2 regions of the Bradyrhizobium sp. LTSPM299 genome follow, and region 1 is predicted to be linked to the other one. Evidence: riboswitches for the same ligand, from Rfam matches in the RefSeq annotation. Region 1 holds a riboswitch; the other holds the start of a gene.
What was found. Region 1 has a riboswitch for cobalamin ahead of UP10_RS30260 (TonB-dependent receptor). Riboswitches for the same ligand answer to the same signal wherever they lie in the genome.

Region 1 (4,292 bases):
GCGGCCAATGCACCATGTGACCCTGCGGCAGATAGGCGAAGCGTTTGGCACGCTCGCGCAGCGACAGCGAGGACAGCGCGTCACCGCCAATCCTGATCTCGCCATCGGACGGGATCAGCCCGGCCAGCGCACGCAGCAACGTTGTCTTGCCGGCGCCGTTCGGGCCGACCAGCGCAACCAGATGGCCTGGTGACAGCGACAGCGAGATGTCGTGCAGGACCTTCCTTTTGCCGAGCGAGGCATTGAGGCCGGTTGCGGAGAGCAGCGTCATGCCACGCCTCCGCCGAGCGCGCGGCGCTCGCGCATGATCAGATAGAGGAAGAACGGCACGCCAATGATCGACGTCAGCACGCCGACCTTGATGTCCGAAGTCGAGGGGATGATACGAACCGCGATGTCGGCCGCGAGCAACAGCGCAGAACCGGCGAGCGCGCTCGGCACCAGCAGGCGCGCCGGATCGTGGCCGATCACCGGGCGCATCAGATGCGGCGCGATCAGGCCGATGAAGCCGATCGTGCCTGTGACAGCGACCGCGCCGCCGACACCGAGCGCCACGCCTGAGATCACCAGGAGCCGCAGCCGCCCGACATCGACGCCGAGGCTCCGCGCGGCTTCTTCGCCGAGCGTCAGCGCGCGGAAGGCACTTGCCTGGCTCAGCAGGATGACCGCACCGGCAATAATGAAGGGCAATGCCAGCGCGACATGCTGGAAGCTGCGGTCCTCCAGCGAGCCGAGCAGCCAGAACGCGATCTCCAGCACCACGAACGGATTGCTGGAGAGGTTCATCACCAGTGCGGTCGCAGCACCCGCGAAGCTCGAGATCGCCAACCCCGACAGGATCAGGATCAACAGCCCGGCATTGCGGCCGGCGATCGCCAGCAACGCGAACACCGAAACGAAGGCCGCGATGATCGCGGCCACGGGCAGCGCGTAGGAGCGCACGTCGGCCAGCCCCAGCGCGATCACCAGCACCGCGCCGAACGCGGCCGATTGCGGCGCGCCGAACAGCGACGGCGAGGCCAGCGGATTGCGCAACAGCCCCTGCAGGGCCGCGCCCGACAATCCCAAAATGCCGCCGATCGCAAACGCGAGAATGGTGCGCGGCAGGCGGATCTCGCGCACGATCACCTGCGCCACCTCGGTAGCCCCGCCGAACAGCGCCTCAATCACCGCGAGCGGCGACAGCCGCACCGGCCCGATGCCGAGCGAGATCAGCACCAGCAGAACCACGAGCGCGGCGAGCGCCGCGGTCGCGCCAAAACGCCGCCGCGCCGCGACCTCGGCCGCCAAGGCAAAATCCTGCACGCTCATCGCGCCATGCTCATACAGCGATTACAGTGGCAGACAAGCGACACTCGACAAAAACCGTACCCCCTCCACCGTTGCCCTACTTCCGCCGGGATTGACTCGGTTTCCAGCCGCCCCCTAGATGAACAGGACGGTTCCTGAATTGGGATCAAAAGGGAATGCGGTGCGGGGAAACTCCCCTAGGCCGCGGCTGCCCCCGCAACTGTATGCGGTGAATCCTCTGTCATATGCCACTGGGAAACTCGGTCCTGGGAAGGCGACAAAGGGTAACGACCCGCGAGCCAGGAGACCTGCCGTCAGCCGTGGTCACACGCGATGATGTCGGTCGGGGAGTACAGACATTAGCTTCACCTGACGTGCCAAGGCACGGCGGTGAAACTGGTTCGCGGTGACGTGCCACTGACGTCGACCGAGGTCCAGACTATGTTTTCACTCCCTTCAGCCCGGCGGCGCCGCGCGCTGCTTCTTGCGTCGACGATGATCGTGCCGGCCCTCGGCGCGACCTCCGCGCTGGCGCAGCAGGCCCCGCAGGTCGCGCCTTCCGATCAGCTCCCCCCCATCGAGGTCACCAAGCCGGGCGACCAGAACCTCACCCGTGCCAAACCGACCGCTGACGAGACACCGGCTCAGCGTCGCCCGGCCCCGGGCGACACGCAAACCAGCAACACGGGCACCGGGACGGGAACGAGCACGCCGTCGACGGGCGCGGGCACCGGAACCGGTGGCACAGCCGGCGGCGGACGTCAGTTCTCCGCCATTGTCGGCGCGTCCTCGACCGTGATCACGGCCGACGACATCGCGCACTCACCGGTGCACACACTGTCCGAGATCATCGCGCAGGTGCCTGGCGTGCAGTTGCAGTCGTTCTACGGCGGCGTGAACGGCGCCAAGACGTCGGTCGACATCCGCGGATTCGGCGCTTTCGCCGCCCCGAACGTACTCATTCTCATCAACGGGCGCCGGCAAACTGACATCGACCTGGCGGGTTTCGATCTTTCGACGATCCCGCTCAATTCGATCGAGCGCATCGAAATCACCCGCGGCAACAGCGGCGCCGTGCTCTACGGCGACAACGCGGTCGGCGGCGTGGTCAACATCGTCACCAAGACCGGTGTCGGCGGACCACCAGTGTCGATCAAGGCTGAAGGCGGCGTCGGCTCGTTCAACCAGCGCATGGCCGAAGTCTCGGCCGCGGTCAATTCCGGGCCATGGTCGACCTCGTTCTATGGCAACGGCGTCAAGTCCGACGGCTACCGCGCCAACAATGCGCTCGACCAGCGCAACGCCGTTGGCAACATCAATTACACGACCCCCGACCTCTCCGCGTTCCTCACCGTCACGGGAGGCGATCAGAAGCTCGGCCTCCCCGGGGGCAGGTTGGTTGATCCATCGATCGGCCTCAACGAACTGGCGACCGACCGCAGGGGTACCAGCACGCCGTACGACTATGGCAACCAGCAGACCGCCGGCGTCACCACCGGCTTCACCAAGACCTTGATAAACGGCGTCGACCTGATCGTCGACGGCGGCTGGCGGCAGCGCGACACCCAGAGCGGCTTCTTCGGCTCGACGCCGACGATCAGCTTTTCGTCGACCTACAACGATGCCGCGCTGCAGACCTGGTCGATCACGCCGCGCCTCAGCATAAAAAATACGGCCTTCGGGCTGCCGTCCTCGATCCTGACCGGTATCGACTATTACGACACGACGTTCCGTGAGTCGCGCGGCGCCTTCCAGGGCGTGGACCCCTACCACATCTACAACATCGACCAGCAGCAACTGGCAGGTTACTGGCAGCAGACCATCGGGCTGCTGCCGACCACCGATTTCTCGTATGGTGCGCGGGTGGAGAACACCAACGTCTCGGCGCGGGATCGCTACGACCCGAACGCCCCCTTCGCATTCGACGCGCAAGCAACCCCGCTCAACAGCAGCGAGACGCAATATGCGGCGCATGTCGGTGTCGAGCATCGATTCGACGACACGTTCTCGGTATTCGGTCGCGCCGCGCGCGCGTTCCGCACACCCGGCGCCGACGAACGCGTTGCATCGGGTCCCTCGTTCGATGCGTTCTTCAATCCGCTGCCGCAGAACTTCCAGCTCAAAACCCAGACGTCGGAAGACGTCGAGGGCGGCTTCCGGGTCAAGACCAACCGCTTCCAGGTGCAGACCACCGTCTATGTGATGGATCTCGAGAACGAGATTCAATTCAATCCAGTGCTGTTCTACAATGTCAACCTTGATCCGACCCGCCGCTACGGCTCAGAGACCAGCGCCTCGCTCAAGGTCAGCGACACCGTGACCTTCCGCGGCGGCATGGCCTACACCCGCGCCGTCTTCCGCGAAGGCATGTACGCCGGCAACGACGTCCCGCTGGTGTCCCGCTACACCGGCAATGTCGGCGTGACCTGGAATATCTGGCAGAACTATCTGGTGTTCGACGGCACGCTGCGCGCCTGGAGCTCGCGTATCATGGACAACGACCAGGCCAACACCCAGAGCCGCATCCCTGGCAATGCGACGGCCGATATCAAGCTCAGCGGGCAATATGACCACTTTTTCTGGTCGCTCAGCGTGAACAACCTGTTCAACGCGCTGTACTATGACTACGCGATCGCGAGCAGCTTCACGGCGGGCCGCTTCTCGGCCTACCCGCTCCCCGGCCGGACCTACATGGTGCGGGCCGGCGCGACGTTCTGAGCTGTCTCAACACGATGCGGCGGACCGCAATCCCGCCGCATCTTCGTCATTACACATACCCGGCAAGTGGAGTAGGATCGCACGACGCGATCACACGCGACGCGCAGGGGAAACGCATGGGCAAAGCCGGGAAAAAGACCGAAGGCGGCGACAAGCCCGTCGACAAATCAAAGAAGCCGCCGCCGCCGTCACCGGCTGACGACGATTACGAGGACGGCGACATCGCCACGCCGAAGCGCGACCGCTCCGGCGATGATGACGAGCCGTTGTAGGTAGCCGATGGC
Region 2 (4,292 bases), on a different contig from region 1:
CCATATCGAGGCCGCCACGGGCGTCGGCGACAAACTCGATCGAATCGATCGGCAGGATGCCCTGGCTCCACAGCGAGCCGTCGAACGAGGGATAGCGCCCGCGTTCGGCGGCGAGATCGACCGAGGCCGAAATCGCGTAGTAGGAGATCGCCTCCATGCTGGTGTCGGCGAAGGTCACAGCGGCATCCGACGCCACCGCGATCCGCAACGCCTGCAACGCGTCCTGGAAGCCCATCAGGCCGAGACCGACCGGGCGGTGCCGCAGGTTGGAACGGCGCGCTTCCGGGATGGTGTAGAAGTTGATGTCGATGACGTTATCGAGCATCCGCATCGCCGTCGTGACGGTCTTCTTCAGCCTGATCTCGTTGAGCCGGCCGTCCTGAATGTGATTGAGCAGATTGATCGAGCCGAGATTGCAGACCGCAGTCTCGTCGTCGGACGTGTTGAGCGTGATCTCGGTGCACAGGTTCGAGGAGTGGATCACGCCAGCATGGCGCTGCGGCGAGCGCAGATTGCAGGGATCCTTGAAGGTGATCCAGGGATGACCGGTTTCGAACAGCATGGTCAGCATCTTGCGCCAGAGGTCGACGGCGCGGACCTGCTTGAACACCCGCATCTCGCCGCGCGCAGCCTTGGCTTCATAGTGCGCATAGCGCTCGGCAAACGGCTTGCCGTAGAGGTCGTGGAGGTCGGGCGTCTCGTCCGGCGAGAACAGCGTCCATTCGCCGTCGGTTTCGATGCGCTGCATGAACAGGTCAGGCACCCAGTTCGCCGTGTTCATGTCGTGGGTGCGGCGGCGGTCGTCGCCGGTGTTCTTGCGCAAATCGAGGAATTCCTCGATGTCGACGTGCCAGGTCTCGAGATAGGCGCAGACTGCGCCCTTGCGCTTGCCGCCCTGGTTGACGGCGATCGCGGTATCGTTGGCGACTTTCAGGAACGGCACTACGCCCTGGCTTTCGCCATTGGTGCCCTTGATGTGCGCGCCGAGCCCGCGGACGCGCGTCCAGTCGTTGCCGAGCCCGCCGGAATATTTCGCCAGCAGCGCGTTGTCCTTGACCGACTTGAAGATGCCGTCGAGGTCATCGGCCACGGTGGTGAGGAAGCACGACGACAGCTGCGGCCGCAGCGTGCCGGAATTGAACAATGTCGGCGTCGAGGCCATGAAGTCGAACGACGACAGCAGATCGTAGAACTCGATCGCGCGGGCCTCGCGGTCGATCTCGCGCGAGGCAAGTCCCATGGCGACGCGCATGAAGAAGGCCTGCGGCAACTCGATGCGGTTGTTACGGACGTGCAGGAAATAACGATCGTACAGCGTCTGCAGCCCGAGGAACTGGAACGACAGATCGCGCTCGGGCTTCAGCGCCGCGGCGAGCCGCGCCAGGTCGAAGCGGCCGAGGTCGGCGTCAAGCAGCTCGGCCTTGATGCCGGTCTTGATATAGGCCGGGAAATACTCGGCATAGCGCACGGCCATGTCGGCCTGCGACGCGTTGGTCGGTACGTCGTGGACGTAGGACAGCACCTCGGTGCGGAGCTTGTCGAGCAACAGGCGGGCGCTGACATAAGCATAGTTCGGCTCCTGCTCGACCAGCGTGCGCGCGGCCATCACGGAGGCCTGCGCCAGTTCGTCCTGGCTGATGCCGTCATAGACGTTGCGCTGGGTCTCGGCGATAACGGGCGCGGCGTCGACGCCGTCGAGCCCGGCGCAGGCCTCGTTGACGATCAGCGCAAGCCGCGCCTGGTCGAGCGGCACTTTGGTGCCATCAAGCCGTGTGACATGGATCGTCGGCCCGGCTACGGGCTTCGCAACCTTCGCCGCGTCCTGCTCGGCGCGCTGCCGGGTGCGTTCATCGCGGTACAGCACATAGGCGCGCGCGACCTTGTGGTGCTCGCTGCGCATCAGCGCCAGCTCGACCTGGTCCTGCACATCCTCAATATGGAAGGTACGGCCCTCGCTTATCCGGCGCGCCAGCGCGCCGACGACCTCGGCGGTGAGCTGCTCGACGATCTCGTGGACGCGGCGTGATGCTGCTGCGGTATGCCCCTCGACCGCCAGGAACGCCTTGGTCATCGCCACCGAAATCTTGCTGGCGTCGAATCTCGACACCGTACCGTTGCGGCGAATCACCTGCATCGGAAGCTCGGCGTCCGGCGCGGCAAGCGATTCCGGACGCAGGAGGATGAGCGGCGCTGGCTTAACTTCGCGATCGAGAGAGAGTGACATCGTGCAGACCCCATGCATGTTTTGTTGGGGCTGGATGTCGAGGGGACGCCGCATCAACCGGCGGCAACGCGCCGGCATGGCAATGCAAGCGACCGCCGGGACACCCCGCCCGTGGACGTAGATTCGGTGTCCCGGCAGGTCTCCTGGCTTGCAGGTCGCTGTTGCTCCCTCGTCTTCCCAATGCGGTGTCGCATCAGTGACTTAACAGGGCGGGAACAACTCACTGCTTACAGTTGCGGGGGCAGCGCCGGATTTTTACGGGTCTACCCGTAGTTCACCGACTTCCCTCTTAGCCACCAAATCTAGGGATATGGCGGACCGTGACGCCTATATCTGGTGTGATTTGAGGACGGGTGTCAACGGCCCGAACCGCTTCAGTGAAAAATTTTTGAAATCTGATCGGCAGCCCTGTGGGAATCGGTGGGTAAGTCGGGTCAAGCCCGCGTGTGTTGACGCGCCCATCATGTTGTCGATAAGTGGGCGCGTCGTGGTTCTTCGAGAGGCACTTTCTTTCGAAGCTAAGAGGGAAGCCGGTGTAACGCCGGCGCTGCCCCCGCAACTGTAAGCGGTGAGCCACCGTTCAACTTCAGCCACTGAAGCGAAAGCTTTGGGAAGGCCGGAACGGTAGCTGAGACCCGTGAGCCAGGAGACCTGCCTCGACAACATACACGTCCACGGGCGGGGTGTCCCGGTGGTGCGGTTGCGACCCCGCACGCGCACTCCGTGTTTGCGGAGTCCAGACGTGTCACTACGGCCTTTGCCCCCAACTTTTGGGGTTAAGCCAATGTCTTCTACAATCTCTTCACTTGCCGTTGCCACGCTCGGAACGCCGCGAATCGGCCCGCGCCGCGAACTCAAGGTCGCGCTGGAAAGCTTCTGGTCCGGCACATCAAACCAACCGGCTCTGATCGAGACCGGTATCGGGCTGCGCGCCGCCAACTGGGCGCGGCAGAAGAAGCTCGGCGTGTCGGTGATTCCGTCGAACGATTTCTCGTTCTACGATCAGGTGCTCGACACCTCGGTCATGGTCGGCGCGATTCCCGAAGTCTACGGCTGGACCGGCGGCGCGGTGCCGCTCGCGACTTATTTCGCGATGGCGCGCGGCGCGGAAGGCCACGCACATGACCCTGCCTGCAGCCATGCCCATCACGGCCACGGTCACGGCGTTCCGGCGCAGGAAATGACCAAGTGGTTCGACACCAACTACCACTACATGGTGCCGGAACTGTCGAAGGATCAGCAATTCAGCCTCGCCTCACGCAAGCCGATCGAGGAATACCAGGAAGCCAAGGCGCTGGGCTATCAGACCCGGCCGGTGCTGGTCGGTCCGGTCACGTTCCTGAAGCTCGCCAAGAGCAAGGATGCCGGCCCCGACACTTTGTCGCTGCTGGACCGGCTGCTGCCGGTTTATATCGAGGTCCTGCGCGAGCTCGCCAAAAGCGGCGCCGAGTGGGTGCAGATCGATGAGCCCTGCCTGGTGCTCGATCTCGACGATGCGGCGCGTAGCGCGCTGCGCCATGCCTATGCGGAGATCGCCAAGGCGGTGCCGCAGGTCAAGATCATGCTGGCCAGCTATTTCGGCAGCCTGGGTGAGAATCGCGACACCGCCTTCGCGCTTCCGGTCGCCGGCCTGCATCTCGACCTCGTGCGCGCGCCCGAACAGCTCGACGACCTCGCTCGGTTGCCCGCCGATCGTGTCGTATCGCTCGGCGTGATCGACGGCCGCAACATCTGGCGCGCCGATTTGGGCAAGATCCTCGACCGGCTCGAGCCTGTGATCGCAAAGCTCGGCAAGGACAGCGTGCAGATCGCGCCCTCCTGCTCGCTGCTGCACGTTCCAATCGATCTCGGGTTAGAGGCCAAGCTCGACGCCGAAGTGAAGAGCTGGCTCGCCTTCTCCGTGCAGAAGATGGAGGAACTGGCAGCGCTGGGTAGCGCGCTTGCCGGCGGCCGCGGTCCGGTCGAGACCACCCTGAAGGCCTCGGATGCGGCCGCAGCCGCACGCAAAATCTCGCCGCGGATTCACGACGCCAAGGTCGCGCAGCGTCTCGCTAGCGTCGATGCAGCG

Region 2: linked by a shared signal. The riboswitch ahead of UP10_RS27055 (ribonucleoside-diphosphate reductase subunit alpha) and the one ahead of UP10_RS30260 (TonB-dependent receptor) in region 1 are both predicted to bind cobalamin.

The regions. Positions count from the first base shown of each region.
Region 1 covers NZ_JYMU01000058.1:249,055-253,346, forward strand. Annotated here, with positions in the region: gene UP10_RS30250 (ABC transporter ATP-binding protein) at 1-271, opposite strand, end outside; gene UP10_RS30255 (FecCD family ABC transporter permease) at 268-1,311, opposite strand; cobalamin riboswitch at 1,423-1,620, shown strand; gene UP10_RS30260 (TonB-dependent receptor) at 1,732-4,008, shown strand; gene UP10_RS45460 (hypothetical protein) at 4,125-4,280, shown strand.
Region 2 covers NZ_JYMU01000050.1:159,403-163,694, forward strand. Annotated here, with positions in the region: gene UP10_RS27055 (ribonucleoside-diphosphate reductase subunit alpha) at 1-2,224, opposite strand, end outside; cobalamin riboswitch at 2,341-2,562, opposite strand; cobalamin riboswitch at 2,696-2,897, shown strand; gene metE (5-methyltetrahydropteroyltriglutamate--homocysteine S-methyltransferase) at 3,009-4,292, shown strand, end outside.